3 regions of the Pseudomonas berkeleyensis genome follow, and region 2 is predicted to be linked to each of the others. Evidence: predicted binding sites of a transcription regulator. Region 2 holds the regulator's gene; each other region holds the start of a gene.
The links. Region 2 encodes FliA, which starts transcription of late flagellar genes. Its sites were predicted from a motif close to CTAAAGTTTNNNNNNNNNNNGCCGNTAA; they were not measured.
Positions count from the first base shown of each region.

Region 1: a site for FliA is predicted at 7,575-7,602, ahead of motA (flagellar motor stator protein MotA). Genes of this name have one in related genera too.
Region 3: a site for FliA is predicted at 7,347-7,374, ahead of HS968_RS08375 (methyl-accepting chemotaxis protein). Genes of this name have one in related genera too.

Region 1 covers NZ_CP059139.1:764,861-775,235, forward strand. The annotation lists gene serB (phosphoserine phosphatase SerB) at 1-58, shown strand, start outside; gene HS968_RS03520 (EAL domain-containing response regulator) at 120-2,189, opposite strand; gene HS968_RS03525 (molecular chaperone) at 2,253-4,055, opposite strand; gene asd (archaetidylserine decarboxylase) at 4,217-5,077, opposite strand; gene HS968_RS03535 (rhodanese-like domain-containing protein) at 5,148-5,963, opposite strand; gene HS968_RS03540 (HDOD domain-containing protein) at 6,014-7,537, opposite strand; gene motA (flagellar motor stator protein MotA) at 7,657-8,508, shown strand; gene motB (flagellar motor protein MotB) at 8,525-9,541, shown strand; gene rsgA (small ribosomal subunit biogenesis GTPase RsgA) at 9,535-10,375, opposite strand, start outside.
Region 2 covers NZ_CP059139.1:2,150,654-2,161,028, reverse strand. The annotation lists gene HS968_RS10095 (CheW domain-containing protein) at 1-751, opposite strand, end outside; gene HS968_RS10090 (ParA family protein) at 836-1,624, opposite strand; gene motD (flagellar motor protein MotD) at 1,707-2,516, opposite strand; gene HS968_RS10080 (flagellar motor protein) at 2,529-3,269, opposite strand; gene HS968_RS10075 (protein-glutamate methylesterase/protein-glutamine glutaminase) at 3,295-4,434, opposite strand; gene HS968_RS10070 (chemotaxis protein CheA) at 4,477-6,684, opposite strand; gene HS968_RS10065 (protein phosphatase CheZ) at 6,697-7,485, opposite strand; gene HS968_RS10060 (chemotaxis response regulator CheY) at 7,505-7,879, opposite strand; gene fliA (RNA polymerase sigma factor FliA) at 7,988-8,734, opposite strand; gene fleN (flagellar synthesis regulator FleN) at 8,731-9,561, opposite strand; gene flhF (flagellar biosynthesis protein FlhF) at 9,653-10,375, opposite strand, start outside.
Region 3 covers NZ_CP059139.1:1,799,424-1,809,798, reverse strand. The annotation lists gene HS968_RS08410 (cupin domain-containing protein) at 1-313, shown strand, start outside; gene eco (serine protease inhibitor ecotin) at 446-922, shown strand; gene HS968_RS08400 (HDOD domain-containing protein) at 1,091-1,912, shown strand; gene HS968_RS08395 (helix-turn-helix domain-containing protein) at 2,015-2,428, opposite strand; gene HS968_RS08390 (BRO-N domain-containing protein) at 2,545-3,003, shown strand; gene HS968_RS08385 (YecA/YgfB family protein) at 3,147-3,791, opposite strand; gene HS968_RS08380 (peptidase U32 family protein) at 3,946-5,955, shown strand; gene HS968_RS08375 (methyl-accepting chemotaxis protein) at 6,005-7,318, opposite strand; gene HS968_RS08370 (putative quinol monooxygenase) at 7,429-7,725, opposite strand; gene HS968_RS08365 (NAD(P)H-dependent oxidoreductase) at 7,876-8,463, shown strand; gene HS968_RS08360 (CAP domain-containing protein) at 8,480-9,328, opposite strand; gene HS968_RS08355 (GGDEF domain-containing protein) at 9,530-10,375, shown strand, end outside.

The DNA.
Region 1 (10,375 bases), 1.4 Mb from region 2:
GGGCCTGGATGGCATTCTCTATTTGCTGGGCTTCCGTGATCGCGAGGGGCAGGACTGAACCTCGGTTTCCCGAAAATGAAAAAGCCGCCTGAACAGGCGGCTTTTTATTGGGTGCGGGTTTATTCGTCGCCGGCGGAGAAGTCGTAGTCCATCGACTGGCTCGGGCCCTGCAGGTAGTAACCCTGGATAAAGTTGACCCCGGCCTGCCACAGCGTCGCCAGTACGCTGGCGCTCTCGACGAAGGGCACGATGGTCAGCTTGGCCTGGGCATGCAGGCTGCTGAGCAAGGTCTTCAGCGCCTCCTGGTTGTCGGCGTTGCTCAGATCCTGGGAGAAGGAACCGTCGATTTTGACGAAGTCCACCTGCAGGTGCTTGAGCGTGTTGAACGGGTTCAGCGCGCAGCCGAACTGGCTCAGGGCGATTTTGCAGTGCAGTTCGGCAAGGCCCTGGGTCAGGGTCTTGGCCTGCTTCAGGTAGGCGATGGCATCCGGTTCGCTGAACTGGAATACCAGCGAGTCCGACGGCAGGCGAGCGGCCTTGAGTGCCACGCTGAGCCAGGGCAGCAGGGTCTGATCCTGCAGGCTGGCGCTGGACAGGTGCACGAACAGGCGCGTGTTATGACCTTTGGAGCGGTGGTCGGCCAGAATCTTGATCGAGTTGAGGATCACCCAGCGGTCGATCTTTTCGCCCAGACCAGCGTCCTTGGCCGCCGCGAGGAACTGGGCGGGCGGTACTTCTTCACCCTGTGGGCTGAGCAGGCGCAGCAGCACTTCATAGTGTTCGTGGGCATCGCCGCGCAGGCTGATGATCGGTTGGAACAGCAGGCGGAAGCTGTTGTTTTCCAATGCCTGTTGCACCATCGCCAGCAGGTTGCCGCGGTTGGCGGCAGCGGCCAGCTCGTCGGCCGGATTGAACAGCTTCAACGCATTGCCATCGGCCAGCTCGTCGGCGCAGCGGTGGGCGCGGTCGATGACTTCCTGGGCCTTGGCGGTCTTCTCGCTAAGGCCGGCAACGCCTATCGACAGCGTGGTTTGCGCTGTGCGTCCGCTGACGTCGAACAGGTGGCCTTCGACCTTTTTCAGCAGTGCGGCCAGGTTGGCTTCGCACTGCTCGGGTGTCTGCCCAGGCAGTAGTGCGGCGAATACATCGTCACCGAAACGGGCCAGTTGGGTCTCGGTCGGGAAGTGCGCGCGCAGCAGGCCACCAAGGTCGGCTAGCAGCAGGTCGACACCGGCCAGACCGATCTCGCCCTGCATGCTGGCGTAGCGGTCGACGCGTACATAAGCCAGGGTCGACGGTTGCCCAGTGCTGACTGCACGCTCGGCAGCGCTGTCCATCAGTTCGAGGAAGTGGTTGCGGTTGAACAGGCCGGTGACCAGATCCTGGCTGCTGATCTCGCGAAGTTTCTCCTCCAGCTCGGCATTGGAGGTTTCCGCGCGGATCACCACCTGAATGCAGGGTTCGCCGTCGTAGGTCGCGGGCGAGAAACTCATTTGTGCGGCGAAACTGCTGCCATCGGCACGAATGCCCTGGCAGCTCAGTTCGGCATTGCCTTCAGCGCTCTGATAGTTCTTCAGAAAGTCCTTGAATGCGCTCTGGTCGGCACTGGCGATCAGGTCGATCATCGGCATGCCTTCGAGCTCTTCGCCATCTTCGTAGCGGAACAGTTCGAGGTAGGCGCGGTTGGCATAGATATGCATGCCATCGTGGACGTAGGTAATCGCGTCTACCGAGCTTTCCAGCAGCAGATGACAGCGTTTTTCTGCTTCGCGCAGGGCCACTTCGGCGGCGCGGCGGGCACGGCGTTCCTCGAGGTTGGCCAGTTCGCGCTTGGCCACCAGCACCAGACGCTCGTCCTCGCCCTGGGGCAAGGCATCCTGAGCGCCAAACAACAGGGCTTCGGTGATGATCTCGGGATCGTTGCCATCGACCAGCTGGATGACCGGAATGTCCTTGGCCTGGCGGCGGATGGCGGTAATCGCTTCGCTGGGATCAAGATGCTCGCTGCTCGGCGCGCAGATCAGCAGATCCCAGGTCTGTTGCAGGGTTTCTGCCAGGTCATCGCTGGAGATCAGGCGATGGACACGCGTGGCATGTCCGGCGTTGCGGAACAGACTGACCAGGCGCTCGGCTTCGTTCTGCGAATCCTCGAGAATCAGCAGGCGGATGGTTTTTTTTTCGATAGCCATAGGATGGATCAATACCGCGCCGAACGTGCGCGAAAAGGCGACAAATGGTGAGTTGGCCGCAGCCTACAGCGACTTCCAGAGTGAGTCAAAATCTTCCTCCCCAGCAGGCTTTTGGCTTTGCGAGGCTGTGACCGGCTTCCCGGCAGCGCCTTCTTCATTGCCCACGCGGCGATACTCGAACTGGCTGAAGCTACCGGTGCTGACCTGTTTGCGAGTCAGTACTGCGCGGTGCTCTTCGCCATGGTCGTTGATCAGTACCTTGCTGCCTTCCTGGAAAGGCAGGCGCGGCGTGATGAGACTGGCGGGGCGGGAGATGGCGCTGATCTCCGGCAGCAGCAGGGCGCGAAGATACTGGCTGTTCTGCTCGGCCTTGCGCAGCAACTGCAGGCCACAAGGGCGGGCATGCGGTGCGATCAGTTCGATACCCATTTGCGTGCCGCCGCCGCGTACCTGGCGAATCCAGCGCACGATGGCCACGCTCCAGCCCTGGCTGGGGCTGTCCTGTACGCCCAGTAGTTCACCTGCCTGCAACTGGCTGGGGACGTCCTTGGGCCAGGACAGGCAGTAGCCGCCGGGGCTGTGGTTGACGATCGCCAGTGGATAGGTGGGGTAGGTCTCGCCGCTGGTTTCCGGCGCGGCCTGCTCGCCAGGCGTCACCTTGGTGTACTGAATTTCCTCGAAGTGGATCTCGTCGGCAGCGCTGCGCTGCGCATCGAAGGCATTCGACCAGATGTCCGGTTCGCCAGTGGATGGCTTGAAGACGGCGGCGCCGATCTCGACCGGGTGCTTGAGCACTTCGGCAAAGGAGCGGCGCCCGGAGAGGAAGAAATGCAGCGCGGTCATGCCGATGCACAGGGTCAGATTGCCCTGGCCTGCGGTGCGCTGGAAGGTACGCTCGGCGATATCGCCCCAGGCCGCCGCCACGTGTTGCAGCAAGTCGAGGCTGATGCCATCGGGAATCATCAGGTGCGACTTGCTGCGCTCTTCTTCGGGGAGCTCGAGGTATTCCTTGATCGAATCGACCAGTGGTTGGGTATCGATACCCAGCAGGTTGTGCAGCTCACTGCTTTGGTACAGCGATTTATAGCGCGGAGGGCCGTCGACCTGGGGCGCGAGCACGAACAGGCTGTTGGGGTGATCGCCGGCTTGCAGTTTGACCAGCGTACTCCAGGGCTCCAGAGCCTCTGCCAGGCGGGCAATGCCGTTCTGGCGCATCTGGTTGGTGCGGGCGCAGCCGAGCAGAAGCGCGGTCACGTAGGTTTGCTCGAGGCTCAGGCCGGGGGTGTGGCGTGCCAGCGGGTCGCGGATGACCTGGCGTTGCAGGCGCTGCTCACAGGCGATCTGGTACAACTGGTGCAACTCCAGCCAGAGTCCTTCCGGAACCGGGCAGTACAACTGGCTGGCGCGGATCAGTGGGCTGCACAGGCTGTGGCTGGCGCGCTGCAGGGCAACGGCGAGGAGTTGCTCGCGCTCTTTGCCGCTGCGCGTCATGGCGCGCGAGATGATCAGCTTGTAACCGACGGCCAGGTGATTCTGCAGGGCCTGGCACAGGTTGGCGACCTTGCGCGGGCGTTCATCGAGGACGATGGCCTGGTTGAGGAAGTGGCGCTCCAGGTGCTGGCAGACGAAGCTGACTTCCGGGCGCAGCAGTTCCAGGAGTTGCAGGCGGTTTTCCGAGGGGGTCAGGAATTGGTTGAGTTCCACCAGGCTCTGGTACAGCTGGCGTGCGGTTTCACCGATGTTCGCTTTGGGTAGACCGGCGATCCAACGCTTGAGATCGCGGGGGCTGCCGTCGCAGAAGCTGAGGCTTTGCTTGCTCGGTGTGGGAACGCGCAACAACTGCAGGTGGGGACTCTGTTTATCCATCAAACTCGGATACTCCGGCCACACGGACCAGCGGCTCTAGTAATAGTCTTTCGAACTCTAGCAGCATCTTGCCGCGCTGGCAGCCGTTCTATGGAACGGCTGCCGTGTGAGCGTTCGGTTCTATGACCAGATGGTCGATGTTCGGGTTCAGGCGCCGAGCCTCAGGCTCGGGCATTGCCGAGCAACTGTCCCATGCGCACGGGGCTGCCGGCGCCCAACTCTTCGGCCCACTGCACCTGTTCCGGGCCGAACAGAACGATGGCGGTTGAGCCCAGTTTGAAACGTCCCAGCTCGGCACCCTTGGCCAGCTCGATAGGGCCGCGCGACTCGGCGTCGTAACGAGTGCTCTTCAGCTCGCGTTTGGGTGGTGTGACCAGACCGGCCCACACGGTTTCCACGCTGGCCACGATCATCGCGCCGACCAGTACCACGGCCATCGGGCCGCGCTCGGTGTCGAACAGGCAGACCACGCGCTCGTTGCGGGCAAAGAGTTCCGGTACGTTTTCCGCGGTGGTCTGGTTGACCGAGAACAGGCGACCCGGCACGTAGACCATCTCCTTCAGGGTGCCGGCCAGCGGCATATGGACGCGGTGGTAGTCCTTGGGGGAAAGGTACACGGTGGCAAACTGGCCACCCATGAAGGGAGCGGCGCGGCTGGTGTCGCCGCCGAGCAGTTCGGTGGCGCTGAAGCTGTGGCCCTTGGCCTGGAAGATACGGCCATGCTCGATGGCGCCCAGTTGGCTGATCGCACCATCGGCCGGGCTGAGAATTGCACCGGGGGTTTCATCCAGCGGGCGGGCGCCGTCTTTCAGTGCGCGGGTGAAGAAGGCGTTGAAGTGCTCGTATGCGCTCAGCTCTTCGACCTGGGCTTCGCTCATGTTGACCTGGTACTGCTTGGCGAACCAGGCGATCAGGCGATTCTTCAGCCAGCCGATGCGGCATTCGGCCACGCAGCCGATCAGGCGCGAGAGCAGATGGTGAGGCAGCAGGTACTGGCTGAGGATAAAAAGACGTTGTTTCATCGTGTTTCCTTGAAAGTTCGGAATCCGGCTGGCATGACCAGGCCGGCGTGCAACGGATTGTCGATCAGGCTCAACGTTCGATCGGCGTGTCGGGCAGGTTGCCCCACTCGGCCCAGGAGCCGGCGTAAGCCTTCACCCGCGGATAGCCCAAAGACTTGGCCACCACATAAGTGAAGCCTGAGCGACGATGGGTCTGGCAGTGGGTGATGATTTCCTTGTCCGGGGTGATGCCCAGATGCTGCAGGACATCGGCGATATCCTTACGGATGCGCATGCCGCGCTGCGCATCCATGCCGGCCGTCCATTCGAAATTGATCGCGCCGGGAATATGGCCGCCGCGTGCGGAACTGAGCTTCTCGCCGCGGTATTCATCTGCGCCGCGGACGTCCCAGATTGCCATGTCGGCATCCCCAAGGCGTGACCGGAGGTAGTCGCGCGTTGCCGTGGGTTCGTCGTGCAGCGTCAGTGATACCTGTGTGGGGTGTCGCGCTGGTGTGTCCTGGCTCAGCTCGCGTCCTTCGCTGATCCAGGCTTGCAGGCCGCCATTGAGGAAGTGATGGCGACTGTGGCCGATCACGTCGAGCAGCCAGATGAACCGTCCGGCCCAGGGGCCGCCTTCATCGTCGTACAGGACGTAGGTCGCGTCAGGGTGATGGCCGATATCGGCGAACAGCGCCTCCAACTGAGCGCGCTCGGGCAGCAGGCCGGGTGCGGGCGGCTGGCCCAGTTGCGTGCGCTTGGCATCGACCCACTGAGCGCCGGGAATATGGCCGGCGGCATAACGTGCGGCGCTACTGAGATCGATCAGGATCAGATCAGCGGCATCCAGGCGTTCGGCCAGTTCGGCGGGCTCGATCACCAGGGGCAGGTTTGCGAAGGCGGACATGACGGCCTCCCTATATGAAAAGAGGTCGATTGTAGCGGAATCCGAGTGGTTCAGCGCCCGCGGCGGGAAAAGCTGGCCAGGGCGCGTTCGATGCACTGCACGGTCTTGCCGAATGCTTGCAGGCAAACATCGTTCAGCGGCTGGCTACCTTGGTCGGCCACCACCAGCATTACCACGCGACCGTTGCTGGCGATGGAGCGCAGCAGAATATGCTCGCTGGGGAACAGGGCTTTCAGGTTGCCCGGCAGCAGTGCGGAAAACTGGGCCACGTTGGCGGGCGTCAGGCGCAGTTGTCCGGGCTGGCCAAGCAGGCGCCGCAGCATCTGACTCTGTGCCGGATCGAGTGCCAGGCCAAGCGCGCTGGCGTCGAGCCCGAACTGTTGCTGGGTTTGCAGGCGGCTATGTTGGCGATCGGCTAGCAGCAACAGGATGCGCTTGAGGCCGCAGGCTTGCAGGGCATCGCGCGCGCATGCGGTCAATTGCGGGACATTGGTGAAACTGCTGGGGTCTGCGAGCAGGCGAGCGCAGTGTTGGCGCCAGGCAGCGAGGTCATCGCGTTTGGGCGGCGGTGCCACGGTAATGGCAGGCGTCAGGCGATGGGCGTCCCATGGCCAGATCAGTGCCTGCGCCGGATGCCAGAGTGCGCTGTCATGGATCAGGCGGGCGCTGCTTACTGCGTGTTGGTGGACTTCCTGTTGCAGCTCGCTCAAGGGGAGCTGCAGGTAGAGGCCGGTGAGTCTCTGCCAACGCAGGCTGTGGTCGGTGTTCCAGGCATGGTGGGCGGACACGGCCAGGCCGTTGGCCAGCAATACGCAGTTGCTTGGTTGTGTCAGCCAGTGACGCAGCGGCGTATCGGCATCGAGCATCTGCTGCTGATGCAGTGGGTGTTCGTTGTCGCGAGCGATATGCAGCGCCTTGACCAACTGGCGCCGATCACGCTCCAGCAGGCGGTAGCCTCGTACGATCCACTCCGGCAAGCGCCAGCGCTCGGCCAGCTTGACGCACAGTTGGATCAGCGGAACGCCGAGCAACTCCTTCTCGACCTTGGCCGGACGTTCACCCTTGAGCAGAACGCGCTGCTCCCATGCCTCGAAAAGCTGAGGATGCGCGCACAGCAGCGGCCAGATCGGCGCGAGAAACAGCAAACTGCAACCGTGCAGCTCATTCCATAGGCGTGCCAGGCGTGCCCCAAACAGGCCGCGGGCTTGCTGGCTGGCATGCTGGCTGATCAACAGGATTTGTCGGAATGCCAGGGGAATTTCGTGCTCGGGCAGGGCTGGCGCCTGGTTCAGTAGCGCTTCGCAACGGCTCAGCCCTAGACGCGACAAGGCGGTTTCGACGCTTTCGGCCGGGTCGCTGAGGCTATTGCCTGACTGGTTGGCTTCGCGCAATACCTGCAGGGCGAAGGAGGGGCTCAGTTCGATCGCTTCGGCAATTTCGCGCCAGGTGCGGCGGCTGTCGGCAAGGATGCGACGCAGGCGCAAGTGCTGTTGCTGCTCGATTGGCAGTGGCAACTTGCCCAGTTGTTGTAACCAGGCGTCCAGAGTGCGTGGTAGAGACTTTGACGTCGACATATTGGCTCGAGTCGAACTGGCTTTTGACCATAACTGGCTATAGTCTGGCGTACAAGTTCCAATAATTAGAAGGGTTGTTTTTAATAACCCATCCTCTAGGCTCTGCAAGCGTCTCTTTCATGGCAAAAATCATAGGCATCATTGTCGTCTTTGGCTGCGTATTCGGCGGGTTCATGCTTTCGGGCGGGAAGCTGATGGCATTGGTGCACCCCTTCGAAGTGATGATTATCGGCGGTGCTGCGCTGGGTGCATTCCTGCAGGCAAACCCCGGCAGCATGTTCATGACGGTATTTAAAAAGTCGCTGAGCATGTTTGGCAGCCGTTTCACTCATGCTTATTACCTCGAAGTGCTCAAGCTTCTGTATGAAATCCTCAACAAGAGTCGCCGCGAAGGCATGATGGCCATCGAGGCGGATGTCGAGGATCCCAACGCCAGTCCGATCTTCAGCAAGTATCCAGGCGTACTCAAAGATGCGCGGATGACCGCGTTCATCTGTGATTACCTGCGCATCATGTCGTCCGGCAACATGGCCCCGCATGAGCTGGAAGGACTGTTCGACATGGAGCTGGCCAGCCTCAAGGAGGAAGTCGAGCACCCGGCGCATGCGGTAGCCAAGGTCGCCGATGGCATGCCGGCGATGGGTATCGTTGCGGCGGTTCTGGGTATCGTGATCACCATGTCGATTCTGGCCGAGGCGGACAACGCGCAGATCGGTGAGAAAGTGGGCACCGCACTGGTCGGTACCTTCCTCGGGATTCTTGCCTCCTATGGCTTTTTCGGTCCGCTTTCGGGCGCGCTGGAGCACGATGCCAAGGAGGAGCTGAACCTCTATGAAGCGATCAAGGCGACTCTGGTCGCTTCGGCCTCGGGCATGCCGCCGAGCCTGGCGGTGGAGTTCGGCCGCAAGGTGCTCTATCCGGCGCACCGGCCGAGCTTCAGCGAGCTCGAGCAGGCCATGCGTGGTAACTGAGCCGAGTCGCTGAATCATGGAAAACAACCAACCCATCATCGTCAAACGGGTCAAGAAGAGCGCTGGCGGGCATCATGGCGGTGCCTGGAAGATCGCGTTCGCCGACTTTGCTACCGCGATGATGGCGTTCTTCCTGGTGATGTGGCTGATGTCTTCGGCTACGCCGGAGCAGAAACGCGCTATTTCCGGTTATTTCCAGGATCCCGTCGGTTTTACCGAAAGTGCCAGCCCCTATGCCATCGATCTGGGCGGCACGCCGACGCCTGCGCCCGAGCGCACGCTGAACCCGGATATGTCGGAAACGCCTGAAAGCCAGCCGGATGAAGTCAACATCAGCTCCGACATGGTCGAGACCCTGGCGGACAAGATGGAGCGCGAACGCCTGGAGTTGCTGCTGCAGGAGTTGCAGAACAAGGTCGAGGAGAATCCGCAGCTGCAGCGTTTCAAGGATCAGATCCTGTTCGAGATCACCCAGGATGGTTTGCGCATCCAGATCATGGACGCCGAGAACCGACCGATGTTCGCCCTCGGTAGCGCCGAGTTGCAGCCTTATTTCGAGGACATCCTGCTGGCCATGGCCGATACCATTCGCGCGGTGCCGAACAAGATCAGCATCAGCGGCCATACCGATGCCAAACCCTTCGTGGGGCGCGGTGATTTCGGCAACTGGGAGTTGTCGGCCAACCGCGCCAATGCGGCGCGGCGTACGTTGATCGCGGGCGGTTATTCCGAAGGCCAGGTGGCGCGCGTGGTGGGCTACGCCTCGTCGGCGCTGTTCGATCGCGAAGACCCGCTCAATCCGGTCAATCGGCGTATCGATATCATCGTGCTGACCAAGAAGGCGCAGCGCGCCATCGAGGGCGAACAGGGCGCTGACGAAGGGGCGGCCGCTCCGGCTGCATCGGATGCGCCGCCTGCCGCCCAGGCGCCGAACGGTGCGCCAGGCGACCCGCTACCAGCTGACCAGGTGCGCCAGCGGCTGAATATTTTCGAAGATGGCGCTCTGCAGTTCGATCAACTGAACAATCAGTAATCATCTTCCGGCAGGCTGGCGAGGATGTGCCGGTAGCTGGCCATGCGTTGAGGTTGCACGCGGCCATCTTCCAGTGCCTGTAACAGCGCACAGCCAGGCTCGCGGTCGTGCTTGCAGTCGCGAAAGCGGCAGCGGCCGAGCAGGTCGTGGAATTCGATGAAGCCTGCCTCTACATCATCACGGCTGACATGGCCCAGGCCGAATTCGCGGATACCGGGCGAATCGATCAACTGGCCGCCGCCCGGGAAGTGGAATAGCCGCGCCGTGGTGGTGGTGTGCGTGCCCTTGCCGGTCAGCTCCGACAGCGCACCGACGCGGGTGTCGACGCCAGGCAGCAACCCGTTGACCAGCGATGACTTGCCCACGCCGGACTGGCCGACGAATACGCTGACATTACCGTCCAGGCGTTGCTTCAACTGCTCCATGCCATCGCCCTGATGGGCCGAAACCTCCAGCAGCGGATAGCCCAGTTGGCGATAGACCTTGAGCAGCGCATCGAGCGCTCCCTGATTCTGTTCGTCGATCAGGTCGGCTTTGTTCAGCAGCAGTAAGGGATGGATACCGGCGTGCTCGGCGGCTACCAGATAGCGATCGATCAGGTTGGCGTGCGGTTCGGGCAGTGGGGCGAAGACAATGACGATCTGGTCGACGTTGGCGGCGACCGGTTTGAGCTGGCCGCGCATGTCGGGCCGGCATAGCTCGCTTGTTCTCGGCAGTTGCGCGACGATTACGCCGTCGCCCTGATTGCCGGGGCGCCAGACCACCTGATCACCAGTGACCAGCGCCGGCAGGTTGGCGCGCAAATGGCAGCGGAATATCTGCCCGGCCAGTTCG
Region 2 (10,375 bases):
CCGCGACGTCGAGCAGTGCGCACATGTGTTCGATCACTGTTCCCGCCAGCCAGGGCCGCTGGGTACGCTGACTGCGCCACTTGACCTCACTCGGATCAAGGCGAATCGAGCGGCTGACCTGATGCACGGCCAGCCCCCACTCGTAGCCTTGTACCGAAATCACGTACTGCAAGCCATCGCGAAAATCATCGCGATAGCGATCAGGCATCACCCAGCGCGCGGTATCCAGTACTTTCAGGTTGCCGGTCTGGCTCGGCAGAATGCCGAGGAACCATTCCGGCTGACCGAACAACGGCGTCAGCTCCTGCCCTTCCAGCGGATAGATCGATCCCAGGCAGATCAGCGGTACCGCCAGGGTCAACCCGGCGACATCGAACAGCAGGCACTCGAACGGTTCCTCGGCCCAGGTCGGCCGCCCATCTGCCAGAACACCGGCAGGCTGCGTGGCGAAATCCACCACAGCGGCAACCACTGGGGGCGCGATGTCCTCGACGACAGGCGCTTGCACCGGCGCAAGCAACTCGACAGGCGCGACCTCGACTGCTGCGAGCACCGGTGGCTCGACGATCTCGGCGAACGCGACGGGCTCGATCAGGCGCGCATCGCGCACCTGCTCCTCGAGCACGGCAGCCTCGAACTCGTCGAGACTGACGGACATCTCCAGCTCGGCAGCAGCCTCCTGCAGCAGACCATCGAGGTACGACTGCAAGGCCAGCTGGGAACGCGTGGCAGTGGCGAGGTTACGACTCATGACTGAAACCCGGAATGGAAAGCTTCACAGCCTATCGGCCGCAGCACGGCCCGACTTGAGCACAGTTCAACACAGACGCTCATTTCAGGCCACCTGCGCCGCTGGCTGATGATTCAGCAGATGCTTGAGCAGGGCACGATAAGCGATCACGCCGCGGCTATTGGCGTCGAACTGGGATGGCGTGCGGCCAGCGCGGCTGGCATCACGCAAGCGCGTGTCGACCGGAATGTACGCCGGCCACAGATGCTCGGGATAGGTATTGCGCAGCACGCGCAAGGTGCTCATGGACGCCTGGGTTCGGCGATCGAACAGCGTCGGCACGATGGTGTAGGGCAACGCCTGCTTGCGCGAACGATTGATCATCGCCAGGGTGCTGATCATGCGCTCCAGCCCCTTGACCGCGAGAAACTCGGTCTGCACCGGGATCACCAGTTGCTGGCTGGCTGCCAGGGCGTTGACCATCAACACGCCAAGCAAGGGCGGGCTGTCGATGACGGCGTGATCGAAATCACCCCAGAGTTGCGCCAGGCTCTTGGCTATCACCAGGCCCAGACCGTTCTGCCCAGGCGACTGGCGCTCGAGCGTGGCCAGCGCGGTGCTCGATGGCAACAGGGAAATCCCTTCGTGGCTGGTGCTGTGCAGCAACTGCTTGGGCAAGCCTTGCGGCACGTTGCCCTGATGCAGGAACAGATCGAAGCAACTGTGCTCCAGCGCATCGGGATCATGACCGAAATAACTGGTCATCGATCCATGCGGATCGAGATCGACCACGATCACACGCTTGCCGGCATCGGCCAACAGGCCTGCCAGGGCGATGGAGGTGGTGGTCTTGCCGACCCCACCTTTCTGATTGGCTACTGCCCAGACTTTCATGTTCTCTCATCCTCCCGGCGTGAGGCGCTCAGGCCGAGAATGGCTGTCGCCGACATGCAGCAGGCGACTGGGATTTGACGGCTCACGACTGTGGAACCCCCGACGCAGACGCTGGTGCAGGTTGCGTGCCAGCCTCGGACTGCTGAGTCGCGGCGCTGCCATCGCTGCGGCGGGTTTCGAGGTTACGCGAAATCACCAGTACCACCCGGCGATTGCGTCCCCTGCCCTCCGCCGTGGCATTGTCGGCCACCGGCTGGAACTCGCCGTAACCGACGGCCGCCAAACGCGAAGGGTCGACGCCATCCATAGCCAGCATACGCACGATGCTCGACGCGCGCGCCGAAGACAACTCCCAGTTGGTTGGGTACTGGGCGGTCTGAATCGGCAGATTGTCAGTGAAGCCTTCGACTTTTACCGGATTCTGATACGGCGCCAGAATCTTGGCGACCTTCTCGATAATGTCGAACGCCTGATTGTTCGGAATGGCGTCGCCGCTAGGAAACAGCAGGCTCGAACTCAGCTCGATCTCGATCCACATCTCGTTGCCACGCAGGGTCAACTGGTCGCTCTGGATCAACTCACCGAACACTTCACGCACGCTGGAAGCAATGCTCTGCAAGGTGGCGTCCGAGCTGGGATCGTCCAGTGCAGTGTTGTCGGGCTCACTGGTGCGTGGCCGCTCTTCACCCACCGGAATGGGCTTGATCGCGCGGTCAGGCTGGTTGAATACGCCTGTCAGCGACTCCGAGAGGATCTTGTACTTGCCTTCGTTGATCGAGGAGATCGAATACATCACCACGAAGAAGGCGAACAGCAGCGTGATGAAGTCGGCGTAGGAAACCAGCCAACGCTCATGGTTCTCATGTTCTTCCTGATGCCGCCTGCGTGCCATGCCATGCCTCCATCAGTCCATGAAGCCTTGCAGCTTCAGTTCGATAGAGCGCGGGTTCTCACCCTCGGCGATGGACAGGATGCCCTCCAGCAACATCTCGCGATAGCGCGACTGGCGCAGCGCAATGGACTTGAGCTTGTTGCCGATCGGCAACAACAGCAGGTTGGCGAAGCCGACGCCATAGATGGTGGCGACGAAGGCCACGGCGATACCGCTGCCGAGCATGCTCGGGTCAGCCAGGTTACCCATCACGTGGATCAGGCCCATTACCGCACCGATGATGCCGATGGTCGGGGCGTAGCCGCCCATGCTCTCGAATACCTTGGCCGCCTGGATATCGCGTGCTTCCTGGGTGTAGAGATCGACCTCCAGGATGCTGCGAATGGATTCCGGCTCGGCACCGTCGACCAGCAATTGCAGGCCCTTGCGCGCATAAGGATCGGGCTCGGCATCGGCCACCGACTCGAGGCCGAGCAGACCTTCCTTGCGCGCCACCATGCTCCAGCCCACAACCCGGTTGATGCCGCCCACCAGGTCGATGCGCGGCGGAAAGAAGATCCAGCGCACGATACCCATGGCGCGTTTGAACACACTGACGGGGGCCTGCAGGAACGCCGCGCCCAGGGTACCGCCGATAACGATCAGTGCCGCCGGGCCATTGAGCAGCGCCCCGGCGTTACCGCCTTCGAGATAATTGCCACCCAGTATCGCGACGAACGCCAGGATGACGCCGATTAGGCTCAATACATCCATGCAGACACGCTCGACTCAGCCTTCATCATTGGCAAGCCTCGGTCAGATGCCGACCGATGTCATCCAGGCTGTAGATCGCATCGGCCAGACTGGCCTTGACCACCGCCATCGGCATGCCATAGATCACGCAACTGGCCTCATCCTGAGCCCACACCTGACTGCCACCCTGCTTGAGCAGGCGCGCGCCCTCACGGCCGTCGGCGCCCATGCCGGTCAGTACCACTGCCAGCACCTTGTCGCCATAGGACTTGGCCGCCGAACCGAAGGTGATATCCACGCAGGGTTTGTAGTTGAGGCGCTCATCGCCGGGCAGAATCTTCACCACGCCACGGGCATCGACCATCATCTGCTTGCCGCCAGGAGCTAGCAGCGCCAGGCCAGGGCGCAGTACATCGCCATCCTCAGCTTCCTTGACCTGGATGCGGCAGAGCTTGTCCAGGCGCTCGGCAAAGGCCTTGGTGAAAGCTGCCGGCATATGCTGGATCAACACCAGCGGTGCCGGGAAATTAGCCGGCAATTGGGTCAGTACACGTTGCAGTGCCACCGGGCCGCCGGTGGAGGTACCGATGGCCACCAGCTTGTAAGACTTGCGCTTGGGCGCAGCCGAGCTCGGCGCGGCACTGGAAGCGCCTGGCGTCGATGCGGTACGCGGCGTGGCGGCAGGCGTGGCTGGACGCACTGGCGCGACAGCAGGACGACTAATCGGCGCCACTGCCGGACTGGCCGCAGTCGGCGCCGGAGCCACTGCAGCCGAGCTGAAACGGCGATTGCTGCGCGCGATGGTATGCACCTTCTCGCACAGCATCTGCTTGACCTTCTCGGGATTGCGCGAGATGTCTTCGAAATTCTTCGGCAGGAAGTCCACCGCCCCGGCATCCAGTGCATCGAGGGTGACACGGGCACCTTCGTGGGTCAGCGAGGAGAACATCAACACCGGCGTCGGGCAGCGCTGCATGATGTTTCGTACCGCAGTGATGCCGTCCATCATCGGCATCTCGTAATCCATGGTGATCACGTCAGGCTTGAGCGCCAACGCCTGATCGATGGCTTCCCGCCCGTTGGTGGCCGTGCCCACGACCTGAATACTGGGGTCAGCAGACAGAATTTCCGAAACGCGCCGGCGGAAAAAACCGGAGTCGTCCACTACCAGAACCTTAACTGCCATACACACTCCTAGACAGCGCAGACCTCGCCTGCGCCGCAACCATCAGAAACGTCGAGCATAGCGCTTGAGCATGCTCGGTACGTCGAGAATCAACGCGATGCGTCCATCACCAGTGATCGTGGCGCCGGACATCCCGGGCGTGCCCTGAAGCATCTTGCCCAGTGGCTTGATTACCACTTCTTCCTGGCCGACCAATTGATCGACGACAAAGCCGATGCGTTGGCTACCGACGGTGAGGATCACCACATGACCTTCGCGCTGACCTTCATGGAAGGCCTGCGGCACCAGCCAACGCTTGAGATAGAACAGGGGCAGCGCCTTGTCACGCACGATCACCACTTCCTGGCCATCGACCACGTTGGTGCGCGACAGGTCGAGGTGGAAGATCTCGTTGACGTTGACCAGCGGGAAAGCGAAAGCCTGGTTCTCCAGCATCACCATCAGCGTCGGCATGATCGCCAGGGTCAATGGCACCTTGATGATGATCTTCGAGCCCTGGCCCTTCTGCGAGAACACGTTGACCGTGCCGTTGAGCTGGGAAATCTTGGTTTTCACCACGTCCATGCCGACACCGCGGCCGGACACATCGGAAATCTCGGTCTTGGTCGAGAAGCCCGGGGCGAAGATCAGGTTGTAGCACTCGAACTCGTTCAGGCGATCGGCCGCGTCCTTATCCAGCAGGCCTTTCTCGACGGCCTTGGCACGTAGCACGTCGGCATCCATGCCTTTGCCGTCGTCGGTGATCGACAGCAGGATATGGTCGCCTTCCTGCTCGGCGGACAGCACCACGCGGCCTGCGCGAGCCTTGCCAGCCTTCTCGCGCTCTTCCGGGGTTTCTACGCCGTGGTCGACGGCATTGCGCACCAAGTGCACCAGCGGGTCGGCGAGAGCCTCGACCAGGTTCTTATCGAGGTCGGTCTCTTCACCCACCAACTCGAGGTTGATTTCCTTCTTCAGGTTGCGCGCCAGATCGCGTACCAGGCGAGGGAAGCGGCCGAAGACCTTCTTGATCGGCTGCATGCGGGTCTTCATCACCGAGGTCTGCAGATCCGCAGTCACCACGTCGAGGTTCGACACGGCCTTGGACATGGCCTCGTCACCGCTGTTGAGCCCCAGGCGTACCAGGCGGTTACGCACCAGCACCAGCTCGCCGACCATGTTCATGATCTCGTCGAGGCGAGCGGTATCGACCCGCACGGTGGTTTCCGCCTCGCTCGCCGGTGCTACCGCCTTGTCCGCAACCGGTGCCGGAGCGGCCGGCGCACGCGCCGCGGCAGGCTCGGCCTTGGCTGCGGGCTTGGCCGGAGCAGCCTTGGCTGCAGCAGGCTTGGCTACCGCAGCAGGTGCCGGTGCAGGCTCGCTCGGAGGAACGAATTTGCCTTTGCCATGCAACTGATCGAGCAGGGATTCGAACTCGTCATCGGTAATGTCATCACTGACCGGCGCAGCGGCTTCGACTGCCGCAGCGACCGGAGCGGCCGCTTCAGGTGCTGTGGAAAACTGGCCCTTGCCATGCAGTTGATCGAGCAGGGCCTCGAATTCGTCGTCGGTGATATCGTCACCAGCCGGAGTTGCGGCAGGGGCTGCCGCGACGGCAACGTCAGCCGAAGCCTCGACCGTACCGCTGAACTGGCCCTTGCCATGCAACTGATCGAGCAGAGACTCGAACTCGTCGTCGGTAATTTCATCGCTGGCAGCAACGCTCTCGCTGGCCGGCGCATCCCCCAGGGCATCGAGCAGTTGCTCGAATTCGCTGTCAGTGATGTCGCCCGAGGCGGGAGCCGCAGCGACCGGCTCGGGCACTGCTACAGGCTCGGGCTCACGAGCAGGAGCCGGGGCTGCGGGAGCCGAGTCGGCGCCCGCCGGCTCGGCCAGGCGCGCCAATGCCGCCAGCAGTTCAGGAGTGGCTGGTGTCGGCTCGCGGCGCTCACGCACCTCGCCGAACATGCCATTGACAGCATCAAGAGCCTCGAGCACCACATCCATCAATTCCGAATCGACGCGACGCTCACCCTTGCGCAGGATGTCGAAGACGTTTTCGGCGATATGGCAGCACTCCACCAGCTCATTGAGCTGGAGGAAGCCCGCTCCGCCCTTGACGGTATGGAAACCGCGAAAGATGGCGTTGAGCAGGTTCATGTCGTCCGGTCGGCTTTCCAGCTCGACTAATTGTTCGGACAACTGTTCGAGAATCTCGCCGGCCTCTACCAGGAAATCCTGGAGGATCTCTTCATCGGCGCCGAAGCTCATATTGTGTGCTCCTTAGAACCCTAGGCTGGACAGCAGGTCGTCGACATCGTCCTGGCTGGAGGCAACGTCATCACGCTTATCGGCATGAATCTGCGGACCTTCACCCCGCGATGGCTCTTTTAATTTTTCCTGTTCGGTGCGCAGCACTTCATGGTCGTGCTGAATACCGGCAAAACGGTCGACCTGACTGGCCATCAACATCAGCTTGAGCAGGTTGCTTTCCACCTCGGTCACCAGTTGGGTGACACGCTTGATCACTTGCCCGGTCAGATCCTGATAGTCCTGTGCCAGCAAAATGTCGTTGAGGTGACTGGAAAGTTTGTTGCCATCACGCTCGCTGCGAGCGAGGAAAAGTTCGATGCGTTTGGCCAACTCACGAAAGCCATCGGCGCCCATTTCACGACGCATGAAACGGCCCCACTCGACGCTCAGACTCTGCGCCTCATCGCTCAGGTCATTGACCAGCGGCGCGCTCTGCTCCACCAGATCCATGGTGCGATTGGCAGCCTTCTCGGTCATGGTGACAACGTAATTCAGGCGTTCGGTGGCATCGGCGATCTGCGACAGCTCCTGGGCATGCGGCATACGCGGATCAAGCTGGAAATTGACAATGGCGTTGTGCAGCTCACGGGTCAGCTTGCCGACCTCGTGATACAGGCCACGATCACGAACCTTGTTGAGCTCATTAATCAGTTGTACCGCGGCGCCGAAGTTGCCTTGTTCGAGGCTATCGACCAGATCGCGGGCATTGCTTTTCAGGGTCGACTCAAGGTCACCCAGCGTGGAGTCATCGTGTTCCATAGCACCCTCGCGGCCGACATCAGCCGTTGACCCGCTCGAAGATCTTCTCGATCTTTTCCTTCAGCACCTGGGCGGTGAAGGGTTTGACCACATAGCCGTTCACACCAGCTTGGGCCGCCTCGATGATCTGATCGCGCTTGGCTTCGGCAGTCACCATCAACACCGGCAGGTGCTTCAGGCGTTCATCGGCGCGCACGGCACGCAGCAGGTCGATGCCGGTCATACCGGGCATGTTCCAGTCGGTCACCAAAAAATCGAAACTGCCGCTTTGCAACATCGGCAACGCCGAGGTGCCATCGTCGGCTTCTGCGGTGTTGGTGAAACCCAAGTCCCGCAAGAGGTTCTTGATGATCCGTCGCATCGTCGAGAAATCGTCAACGATGAGGATTTTCATGTTCTTGTCCAAGTCGACCTCCGTACAGTCCCAAACGTATTGCGCTCGCAACCACGTCCTTTAATCATGAAACCGTTAACAGGCCGTTTAAGCCTGCGAATACGCTGTTCAGCCAGCGCGCCATTCACTCAGCCGCGAACGCAGACGCGCTGCGCACTGGCTGTGCAACTGGCTGACGCGTGACTCGCTAACCCCCAGCACTTCGCCGATTTCTTTCAAGTTCAGTTCTTCGTCGTAATACAGCGCCAGCACGAGACGTTCACGCTCCGGCAAACCAGCGATGGCATCGGCCAAGGCCGCCTGGAAGCGTTCGTCTTCGAGGTCCCGCGAAGGTTCGAGGTGGGTGTGCCCGGCGTCTTCGTGCAGCCCGCCATGCTCGCCGTCCTGCAACAGGTCGTCGAAGCTGAACAGGCGGCTGCCCAAAGTGTCGCCAAGAATGCCGTAGTAATCCTCCAGACTCAATTGGAGTTCGGCCGCAACTTCGTGATCTTTAGCGTCACGCCCCGTTCTGGCCTCAACAACGCGAATCGCATCGCTGACCATACGGCTGTTGCGGTGTACCGAACGCGGTGCCCAATCGCCCTTGCGCACCTCGTCGAGCATGGCCCCACGGATACGGATACCGGCGAAAGTTTCGAAGCTGGCGCCCTTGCTGGAGTCGTATTTGCGCGAGGCTTCGAGCAGACCGATCATGCCGGCCTGGATCAGGTCATCGACCTGCACGCTGGCCGGCAGACGTGCCAGCAAGTGATAGGCAATCCGCTTGACCAGTGGCGCATAGCGCTCGATCAGCTGATGCTGGGAATCCTGCGCCTGAGCCTTGTTGTACATACGAAGTCCAGAGGCTGCTGTCATACGGCCGAGTCTGCAGTCGGTTGCTGCACCAGACGCTCGACGAAAAACTCCAGATGGCCACGGGGATTGGCCGGCAACGGCCAGGTGTCGACCTTCTGAGCTATCGCCTTGAACGCCAGAGCGCACTTGGATCGAGGGAAGGCTTCATAGACGGCGCGCTGTTTCTGCACGGCCTTGCGCACGCACTCATCGTAGGGCACGGCACCGACATACTGCAGGGCGACATCGAGGAAACGATCCGTCACCTTGGTCAGCTTAGCAAAGAGATTGCGCCCTTCCTGCGGGCTGTGGGCCATGTTGGCCAAAACGCGGAAGCGGCTGATGCCGTGGTCGCGATTGAGCAGCTTGATCAGCGCGTAGGCGTCGGTGATCGAGGTCGGCTCATCGCACACCACCACGAGAATTTCCTGCGCTGCGCGAACGAAACTGACCACCGCATCGCCAATACCGGCCGCGGTGTCGATCACCAGCACGTCGAGGTTCTCGCTGATGTCGCTAAACGCCTGGATCAGGCCAGCGTGCTGCATGGGCGTAAGGCTGACCATGCTCTGCGTACCGGACGCCGCCGGCACGATACGAACACCACCGGGCCCCTGCAGCAGCACGTCACGCAGATCGCATTCACCGGCGATCACATCGGCCAGGGTGCGTTTGGGCGTCAGTCCCAACAGAACGTCGACGTTGGCCAGGCCAAGGTCAGCGTCCATCAGCATCACCCGACGGCCGAGATCGGCCAGGGCCATGGACAGATTGACCGACACGTTGGTCTTGCCGACGCCACCTTTGCCGCCAGTCACCGCAATCACCTGTACGGGATGCATACCCATGTTATTTCTATACCTTGTCTAACTTCGACTTGACCCTGACAGGCCGTTCACTCTCGCCTACTCGGCAAAAGGATGCACGATTCTTATTGCCTCAACCGGCACGAGCCGGCTTCTGGTAGAGCCCGGCAAACATCTGCGCCATGGCATCTTCACTCGGTTCTTCGGCGGCCTGCAAACCTACTGCGCGACTGACCAGTTGATGACTGCGCGGCACCTGCAGATCGTCCGGAATACGCGGCCCGTCCGTGACATAGGCTACCGGCAGATGCTGGCCTATAGCCAGACCTAAAACCTCGCCCAGGCTCACCGCCTCGTCCAGTTTCGTCAGTATGCAGCCTGCCAGTCCACAACGCTTGTAACTATGGTAGGCCGCCTTGAGCACTTGGCTCTGACTTGTTGCCGCCAGAACCAGATAATTTTTCGCATTGATACGCGCCGACGCCAGGCTTTCCAGTTGCAGACGCAGTGCGGGATCGTTACCCGGCAGGCCTGCTGTGTCGACCAGCACCACACGTTTCTTCGCCAGCGGAGTCAGCGCCTGCAACAACGACTGACCAGGATCGACCTGAGTCACCGATACGCCCAGGATACGCCCCAGGGTCTTGAGTTGCTCCTGCGCGCCAATACGGTAACTGTCCATGCTCACCAGAGCGACCTGCTGCGCGCCGTACTTAAGCACGTAACGCGCGGCCAGCTTGGCCAGGGTGGTGGTCTTGCCCATACCGGCCGGACCGACCAGGGCAATCACCCCGCCCTCCTCCAGCGGCTCTACCTTCGGCGTTCTGATCGCGTGAGCCAGGTGCGCCAGCAGCAT
Region 3 (10,375 bases), 350 kb from region 2:
CCAGCCGATGCCTGTCGTCGACGCCTGCAAATGGGAGCGTATCGAGGGTGAGCCGCACACCGTCAACCTCAACGCCTACACCTCCGATGACGGCAGCAAGATCATGGGCACCTGGATCTGCACCCCCGGTAAATGGCGGGTGGAGTATGTGAAGTGGGAGTACTGCCACTTCCAGGAAGGCTACTGCATCATCACCCCGGACGGCATGCAGCCGATTCACCTCAAGGCTGGCGATATCTTCGTGGTCGAGCCCGGTATGAAAGGCACCTGGGAAGTGGTCGAGACAGTGCGCAAGTACTTCGTGTTCGCCTGACGCGGCCTGACAGCGGCAACCTTGCTTGAAAAACCCAGGAACCTGACCTATTCACAACGGTCAGTGCTCCTCCGCCGATCCGGCGGTTTCCAACCACGGACGACCCACAAGGTCTTTCAGCAAGGAACTCTCATGAATCGACTCAAACTGCCGCTGTTCACCCTCGCCTGCGCCCTGCCCCTGGCAGCCTGCGCCGCCACGCCCGAGGCACTCAAGCCCTACCCCGCTGCTGCCGACGGCTACAACCGCCATGTGATCGAGCTGCCAGCGCAGGCCGACGAAGCCGAGCACAAGGTGGAGATCATCGCCGGCAAAACCCTGGAAGTGGACTGCAACCAGCAGCGCCTGGGTGGCCAGTGGCAGGAAAAGACCGTGGAAGGCTGGGGCTACAGCTATTACGAGCTGGGCCAGGTCGGTCCGGCAATGAGCACGCTGATGGCCTGCCCGGACGGCAGCCGTAAACCGGCCTTCGTGCGCGTTGGCGGCGAGCCGCAACTGGTGCGTTACAACAGCAAGCTGCCGCTGGTGATCTACGCACCATCGGACGTCGAGGTGCGCTATCGCATCTGGTCGGCCGGCAGCGACGTCACCCAAGCACCGCGCCAGTGACAGGCGTCTCGCGCGATAGCCTTTCCCGTCACAGATAGCCCATCGGCACAGGTTGCCCAGCGCGGCTTATGAAAATAAGCCGCGCTGACGCCTTTATCACGCTGACTCCAACTCCCTTGCTGGTTATGCTCCGGCTTATCCCAGCAAGCATCTGTAGCGGAACCAGCCATGGATATCGAACACCTCTTCGCCGAACTGCATAGCCTGCCCAGCATCCCCAAGGTCGCGCAGGAGCTGATCCAGCAGTTCGACAACCCCAGCGCCAACCTGGAAAGCGTGGCACGCAACATCGAACGTGACCCGGTGATCGCCGCCAAGGTGTTGCGCCTGGCCAACTCGGCGCGTTTTCGTGGCGCTCGAGAAGCCACCAGCGTGGAAGATGCGGCCATGCGCCTAGGCTTCAACACCCTGCGCACGCTGGTGATGGCCTCGGCGGTGACCGGCGCGTTCAAGGTAGACACCGGCTTCGACCTGAAGGCCTTCTGGCTCAACAGCTTCCGCGTGGCGAGCATCGCCCGCACCCTGGCCAGGCAGTTGCAATTGGATGCCGACGCCGCCTTCACCTGCGGGATGATGCACAACATCGGCGAATTGCTGATCCAGGCTGGCGCGCCGGACTTTGCCCGCCGCCTCAACCGCCAACCGCAGCGCGAAGCCGCCGCTCATGCCGCCGAGGAAACCCTGCAACTGGGCTTCGGCTACCCGGAGGTAGGCGCAGAACTGGCACGCCGCTGGCAATTGCCGCAACTGATCCAGCACGCCATCGGCTACCAGGCCCGCCCCAGCCAGGCGCCGGACGACGGGGTCTATGCCCGGCTGGTGGCGCAATCGGTACTGATCGGCGAGACCATCGAACTCGACGGTGTGAGCGAGCAGGCTCAACAGAGCCTGGAAGGTCCACTGTTCGAGGAGGTCGACCTGAGCAAACTGTTCCAGGCGCTGCCCGCCGTGCTGGAGGCAGACAAGGCATTCGCCGAATTGCTGGGATGAAATGAACATCTGCCTGGCGACAACCCGCCGCCTCACTCAGGGTGCAGGCGAGAACTGACCCAGGGCCAGGCAGGGAAATGAAAGCCAGCGCGACGCTCAGCGTTAGCCGGGCTTCTTGTCGGTATCGGCCTTGGCTGCAACGGCCAAGGCCATGACCACTTCACGCACGACTTTGCGCTGCGGCATCGGCAGGCCCAGAAAGGCCTCGATGACCTCACGTTCCTGATAGAACTTCGGATCCTCCCAACGACCACGCTGCTCACGCACGGTGGCCGCAGCGCGCTCACCGAAGCGCAGCTCCTGCGGTTCGACACGCAGCCACTCGGCCAGCACCTGCAGCTTGTCCTGGGAAGGGATCGCCTCGCCGCGCAGCCAACGCGAAACGGCCTGGAAGGTCACGGAGCGCCCCCAGTAGCGCGAGTTGAACTCACGCTCCAGCACGGCTGGGCGATCTGGATAGCCAGCCGCGATCATGGCACTGCGCAAGCGCTGGGCGAATTCTGTTTTCTCGGTCATGGACGCGGACGTTAAATTCCGCTTCCATGCTTGATTGAACATTCAGTTGTATTTTAAATGAAATTCATGATTTCATCGCGATTCACAGGGTTTTATTTCGTGCACAAGGAGGCGCCATGATCAGTCCACTCAACCCCAGCTTCGAAGACATCCGCCTCACTGTGCAGCGAGCCGCGGATGGTCGTTTCTGGTTCGCCGCGCAGCCTATCTGCCAGGCACTGGAACTGGCTGACGAACACGCGGCGCTGCTGAGCCACTGCCGCCCCGACGGCATCTTGTTCGGCAACGAAGAAACGCCGCAGGCCATGATCGATCTGGAGAACCTGCTGCGCCTGAGCCTGCACAGCACCAGCCCACGAGCCGAGCGCCTGCGCGAGTGGTTGTGCCAGGCCCTGTTGCCGCACCTGTTCAGCAGCGCCAACCTGCCGAGCTACCGGCAACTGAACGCGGCAGACAAACGCCTGCGCGTGCTCAAATGGCACGACGACTGGTGGATGTCGGTGAACGATGTGATGCAGCTGTTCGGCAGCCGGCCGGAACTGCTTGGACTGAACGATGAACACCGTGGTGGCTGAGCACCAAGCTCGTAGGGTGCGCTGTGCGCACCGACTGTGCCCAGCCAACCGCTGCGGCGTAAGGGGTACCCGCTAACGGGCCGGCGTAACTCTGCCGGCCCGCACGGATCAATCGCCCACAGTCAGCGCCAGTGAGCCCTCGCTCACGACATGCAGCACTGCTTGTACTTCTTGCCGCTGCCACAGGTGCACGGATCGTTGCGACCGACCTTGGCGTCATCGCGGCGCACTGGCAGCAAGGGCTGCAGGTTCTGCTGCCAGTATTCGTAGAGCTCGACCGCTGCCGGCTCGATCATCGCCGTGCTGGCGTCGTATTCGGCGTCGGACATGGCCTTGAGCGTTTCCGTGCCGCTTTCGTCGCCATGCAGGGCGATCAGCTTCAGCGCCGCTGACGCGGCCTCGGACAACGCCTCCTCCAGCCAGCCTGCCACCGCGGCGCCGCGCAGATAACCCGAGCACCATTCCGAAACGATCAGCTTCTCGCCCTTGCCGTTGCTGTCTGCCAGGAAGATCGCCTCGTAGTCATCCGGCTCCTCGCTGAGCATGTAGGTCGCCTCGCTCATCAGCTCGACAGCCAGCCTCATGAAGCGCTCGCCATCCTTGTCGCTGGGCCACTGTGGCAGCTGGTCGGCCCAGATCGCCGCATACCAGACAGCAGGCGCGACCTGACGCGGGCTGGAGACGATGGCAGCGAAATAACCATCCAGCTCGCTGGCGGACAGGATCGAGTCATCATTGCCGTACTTGAGCAGCCACTGATCGAGCTTCTCCAACCCTCTGTTGTCCATCGCCACGCCTCACGCTGAAAAAAGGCCGCTACTGTCCCACAGATACGGGGATTCAGACAGCCTGAGCCGCCGTCCGGCACATCGCGGATGCCCCCGCCGCGATGGCCCGGTACAATGCGCGCCCAACCGTGCCTCAGCCCTAAATAGAAAAACCATGTCCTTGCCCAAGAACCACCTGGAACTGCTCAGCCCTGCGCGTGATGTCGAGATCGCCCGCGAGGCCATCCTGCATGGCGCCGACGCCGTCTACATCGGCGGCCCGAGCTTCGGCGCGCGGCACAATGCCTGCAACGAAGTGAGCGATATCGCCGGGCTGGTGGAGTTCGCCCGCCGCTACCACGCGCGGGTGTTCACCACGATCAACACCATCCTGCACGACGATGAGCTGGAGCCGGCACGCACGCTGATCCACCAGCTCTACGACGCGGGCGTGGACGCGCTGATCGTGCAGGACATGGGCGTGATGGAGCTGGATATTCCGCCCATCGAGCTGCATGCCAGCACCCAGACCGACATTCGAACCCTGGCACGCGCCAAGTTTCTCGACCAGGCCGGCTTCTCCCAACTGGTGCTGGCCCGCGAGCTGAACCTGCAGGAAATCCGCGCCATCGCCGATGAAACCGATGCCGCCATCGAGTTCTTCATCCATGGCGCGCTGTGCGTGGCCTTCTCCGGCCAGTGCAACATCTCCCACGCGCAGACCGGGCGCAGTGCCAACCGCGGCGACTGCTCGCAGGCCTGCCGCCTGCCCTACACCCTCAAGGATGAAAAAGGCGGCGTGATCGCCTACGAAAAACACCTGCTGTCCATGAAGGACAACAACCAGAGCGCCAACCTGCGCGCCTTGGTCGAGGCCGGCGTGCGCTCGTTCAAGATCGAGGGCCGCTACAAGGATGTGGCCTACGTGAAGAACATCACCGCCCACTACCGCCGCGAACTCGACGCGATTCTCGAGGATCGTCCGGACTTGGCCCGCGCCTCCAGCGGCCGCACCGCGCACTTCTTCGTGCCCGACCCGGACAAGACCTTCCACCGCGGCAGCACCGACTACTTCGTCACCGAGCGCAAAGTCGATATCGGCGCCTTCGACTCGCCAACCTTCACCGGGCTGGCGGTCGGCAATGTCGAGAAGGTCAACAAGCGCGACCTGATCGCCGTCACCCATGAGCCGCTGTCCAACGGCGACGGCCTCAACGTACTGGTCAAGCGCGAAGTGGTCGGCTTCCGCGCCAACATCGCCGAATTGAAGGGTGAGTTCGAGGAAGACGGCGAGAAGCGCTATCGCTACCGCGTCGAGCCCAACGAGATGCCCGAAGGTCTGTTCCGTCTGCGCCCGAATCACCCGCTCTCGCGCAACCTCGACCATAACTGGCAGCAAGCCCTGCAACGCACCAGTGCCGAGCGCCGCATCGGCGTGAGCTGGAAGGCCGAGCTGCGCGAAGACGCCCTCAAGCTCACCGCCACCAGCGAAGAAGGCATCAGCGTCGACGTTGCCCTGCCCGGCCCATTCGGCGCGGCCAACAAACCGGAGCAGGCGCTCGACGGCCTGCGCGACCTGCTCACCCAGCTCGGCACCACCATCTACCACGCCCAGGGCGTGACGCTGGATGCACCGCAGGCGTTCTTCGTGCCCAACTCGCAGCTCAAGGCACTGCGCCGCGACGCCATCGACAAGCTCACCGAAGCGCGCGTCGCCGCTCACCCGCGCGGTAACCGCAAGGCCGAAACCGAGCCGGCGCCGGTGTACCCGGAATCGCACCTGTCGTTCCTCTACAACGTCTACAACCAGAAGGCGCGCGATTTCTATCACCGCCACGGCGTACAGCTGATCGACGCCGCCTACGAGGCACACGAAGAGCCCGGCGAAGTGCCGGTGATGATCACCAAGCACTGCCTACGCTTCTCCTTCAACCTGTGCCCGAAGCAGGCCAAGGGCGTTACCGGCGTGAAAACCCGCGTCGCGCCGATGCAACTCGTGCACGGCGATGAAGTGCTGACCCTGAAGTTCGACTGCAAGCCGTGCGAGATGCACGTGATCGGCAAGATGAAAGGCCACATCCTCGACCTGCCGCATCCGGGCAGCGCCGCGACTCAGGTAGTCGGCCACATCAGCCCGGATGATCTGCTCAAGACCATTCGCCAGAAACCGGGCTACAGCCACTGATCCGAGGGTGCGCCATGCACACCCTCGGCAAGGCTCCAGCAGTGAAGGCCTAGTGCAGTTGTCGGGCGAAGCGCTCCACGGCGCCGAGCACTTGCTTGGCGCCCTGACGAATCTCCACGATCACATCACCCGCCTGATTGGCCAGTTGCAGGCCGGCCTCGGCCTGGGCGCGACTGTTGGCCATGTCGCGCACAGCGGCGTCCACCAGCTTCTGGTTGTCCTGCACCACCCCGACGATCTCCTCGGTGGCCTTGCTGGTACGGCTGGCTAGCTGGCGCACCTCGTCGGCGACGACGGCGAAACCACGCCCCTGCTCCCCTGCCCGCGCGGCCTCGATGGCTGCGTTCAGCGCCAGCAGGTTGGTCTGCTGGGCGATACCACCGATGGTCTGCACCATGGTACTGATCAGCACCGACTGCTTGCCAAGGGCCTCGATCCCTTCGGAGGCCGACGTCATCTGCTCGGCGATGCGCTGCATGGTCTGCACCGTCTCGGTCACCACCTGGGCACCGCGCTGGGCGGTGGTGTCGGTACGCTGAGAAATGCCGTAGGCGGTGTCGGCCGCGTCGTTGACCTCTTCTTCGCGGTTGACCTGGTCGGTGATCACCGTGGCGAACTTGACCACCTTGTACAGACGATTCTGAGTGTCGTGCACCGGGTTGTAGGTCGCTTCGAGCCAGACCACGTGACCGTGGCTGTCTACGCGCTTGAAACGCCCGGCGACGAACTCGCCACGGTTCAGGCGTTCCCAGAAGCGTGTGTACTCGGCGGAGGATGACTCCTGCGGTTCGCAGAAGATGCGGTGGTGTTGGCCCCTGATCCGCTCCAGGCTGTAGCCCATGGCACTCAGGAACTGCTCGTTGGCGTTGAGCACGTGGCCCTGCAGGTCGAACTCGATCACGGCGGTCGAGCGTAGCAGTGCGTTGATGAAATCCTCGTTCTCGCGCGCCTTGTTCATGCTCTCGGTTATCTCGCTACCGATGCACTGAACACGTTGCACGACGCCCCGTTCGTCCGCCAGAGGCATCCAGGAGGCCTGCACCCACACCAGCGCGCCATCGCTGCGCAGGAAACGATAGCGATCACTGATCGAATGACCGGAAACGATCGCCGCACTGAGATCCTTGTAGCACGGCAGATCCTTGACGTAGGCCGGCACGAAGTCGCTCAGCGGGCGCCCTTTCAGTTGCTCGGGCGCATAACCGACGAAACGGGCGAACTTGTCGTTGAAATCGACGATCCGCTGCTGGGGATCGATCGACAGCATGATCTTCTGCGCCTGTATGCCTTGGACGAGCTGCTTGTACAGCGACAGCTCGGTGTCTTTCTGCTGCAACTCCTTCTTCAACTGGTTACCGAACATGTGCCTTCTCCAAGCAGTCCTCTTCCTGTGAACGGCCGACCGGCGAATCAATCGAGGCCGGCGTCAACTCAAGCATAGAAGGCGATTGGCAAAGCGTGAAAAGCGGTGTGTCAGACCACCGTGCCGAGCACCTCGACGGCCCGCACGTCCAGATCGCGCCGCAGGTAGTCCATGCGCCGTTCGTGGAAGGCGCGCATGTGCGGCAACGCCATGTGCTCGGCCAACGCCGCCGGCGAGGCCCAGACCTCGTAGAAGATGAACAACGTCGGATCCTGCGCATCGCGCAGCATGTGGTACTCGATGCAGCCCGGCTCGGCGCGGCTGGGCTCGATATAGGTGCGGAACAGTCGTTCGAAGGCCTCGGCCTGCTCAGGTTTGGTATGGGCGTGAAGAATGAAGGCGTGCATGTTGGCTCCTGCCGTGAAGGAATGGCCACACTCTAGCGCACGCCAAGTCGTCATTTTCATGACTATCAGTCAACAATCCTTTGCCTGTGAGCGGCTGTTTCCATGGCAGGCCGATGGTTAATCTGCTCCCATCATTTCCGGGAGTCACTCATGAAAAAGATCCTGCTACTCAACGGCGGCAAACAGTTCGCACACTCCGAAGGCCGCTACAACAGCACCTTGCACGACACCGCCGTGGCGTATCTCGACCGCGCCGGTTTCGACGTCAAGACCACCTTCATCGACGGTGGTTACGACGTGGAAGAAGAAGTGCAGAAAATCCTCTGGGCCGACGTGGTGATCTATCAGATGCCCGGTTGGTGGATGGGCGCACCGTGGACGGTGAAGAAGTACCTCGACGAGGTGTTCACCGCCGGCCATGGCAGCCTCTACGCCAGCGATGGCCGTACCCGCTCCGATGCCTCGCAGAAGTACGGCAGCGGCGGCCTGATCCAGGGCAAGCAATACATGCTGTCGCTGACCTGGAACGCCCCGGTGCAGGCCTTCGAAGACCCGACGGATTTCTTCGAAGGCAAAGGCGTGGACGCGGTGTACTTCCCCTTCCACAAGGCCAACGAGTTCCTCGGCATGAGCGCCCTGCCCACCTTCATCTGCAATGACGTGATGAAGGTGCCGAACATCGAGCACGACGTGGCGCGCTACGAGCAGCACCTGGCCAAGGTGTTCGGCAGCAACTGATGCTTGCTGCTGCGGTTCATTGCCCGCCGAACAATGCCGTCCAGTAGATGCCGGCGTCACTCTGCGGGTCGCTGCCGTAGGCGGCGCCAAGGGCATCGAACTGCGGGTTCATGATGTTGGCGCAATGGCCCGGGCTGGCCAGCCAGCCTTCGACCACCTTGCCCGGGGTGTCCAGCGCGGCGGCGATGTTCTCGCCCACTCGGCCGCCGCTGTAACCCGCCAGCTCCGCGCGATCGCCCGGTGTGCGGCCATCACGCCCCTGATGAGCGAAGAAGTTGCCATTGGCCATGGCGCGGCTATGCGCTTCGGCGGCGCTGCCCAGCTCTGCGCTCCAGGCAAGCGGTGCCGCGGCGGCAAAGGCCTGGTTGCCGCACTGGCGCGCCTGGGCCCGAGCGGCGTTGATCTGCTGCAAGAGCTTCTCGCCCTCACTCTGCCAGTCGCCCAGACGCCCACTGAGCAGTGGCCGCGCCAGCAGAATGCGCCAGTCACGCCCCTGCTGACTGACACCGATATCGATGAACTGCGGATCGAGCAGCACGCGGCAGAAGCTTTCACTCAGCGCCTGCATCGCCGACTGGGCATCGCGCGGGCCAGACAGGGTAATGGCCTGCACGTTGACCAACGGGTAGCCAGCTGCACTCAAAGATTGCTGCAAGTCGCCAGTACCGTCGGCCGGCAACATCAGCCGTGGATCATTGGCCAGCGGCGGTAGTGGCTCGGAAGCCTGCACACCGCAACGCTGAACCTCGCTGCGATAGACGTTGATCGCCTCGATCAGTGCCCTGTCCTCGGCGGCCTGCAAACCAGGCACAGCCGTCACGGCCAACACGGCCAACAGGCAGCGGCTCCATCGCCATGTCATCATTGTTATTGTCATACCGCTCTCTCCCCACTAACGTCGTGATTCTGACGCACCATCCGGCGCTGGATCATAGCCGGCTTCCCGCGCTTGCCGAAGCCCCATGAAACGGGTATCCGAGAACAGCCGGCAGGCTTCCTGCATAGCCACTCACTGTCATGCATCACTCACTCCGGCAGTCGCCTCATTCGTTTTAGAGAACACCTGATGCCCGGTCACCACACACAGAACGAACAACACCGCCGTTTGGTTCTCAAAGCTCTGCTATGGATCACGCTGGGCGGTGGTTTGTTCTTCTCGGTCATCAATTTGCTGCATGACAACTGGCTGCTGGCGCTTCTGGAGATCGGCTATGCAGGCGTCTCGCTGTACCTGCTGCTCATTCTCGACCGCACGCGCAACCTGCAGCTATTGACCGCGATCTACCTGCTGCCGTTCTTCAGCATCATGATGGTGGCGCTGGCCCAGCCTCATACCAGCTTCGCCGTGTTCGGCTGGATCCAGACCATCCCGATCATCTGCTACATGCTGCTGGGCCTGCGCCTGGGCATGTATGTTTCGCTGCTGTTCGTCGGCATTGGCCTGTTCGTCTTCAGCCGCCGATTCTCTTCCGAGCAGTTGCTGCAGAACGTGGAGATTATCGCCAACCTCGGGCTGGCCAGCCTGGCGGTGATGGTTTTCGCGCATATCTACGAGCGCAGCCGCATCGGCAACGAGAAGCGCCTGACCGAACGCGCCACCACCGACGCCCTGACCGGCCTGCCGAACCGGGTCAAGCTGGTTGAGGTATTCGAACGCGAGCGTGCGCATGTACTGCGCAACGGTACGCCGCTTTCACTGATATTCATCGACATCGATCACTTCAAGCAGATCAACGATCAGTTTGGCCATGACGCAGGCGACCGTGCACTGGATCACTTCGCCAGGGTGCTGGCGCAGCGTCTGCGCATCAATGATCTGTTCTGTCGCCTGGGTGGCGAGGAGTTCGCCGTGCTGTTGCCTGGCAGCACGGTCGGGCAAGCACGGGAGATAGCAGAAAGCCTGCGCTTGCGC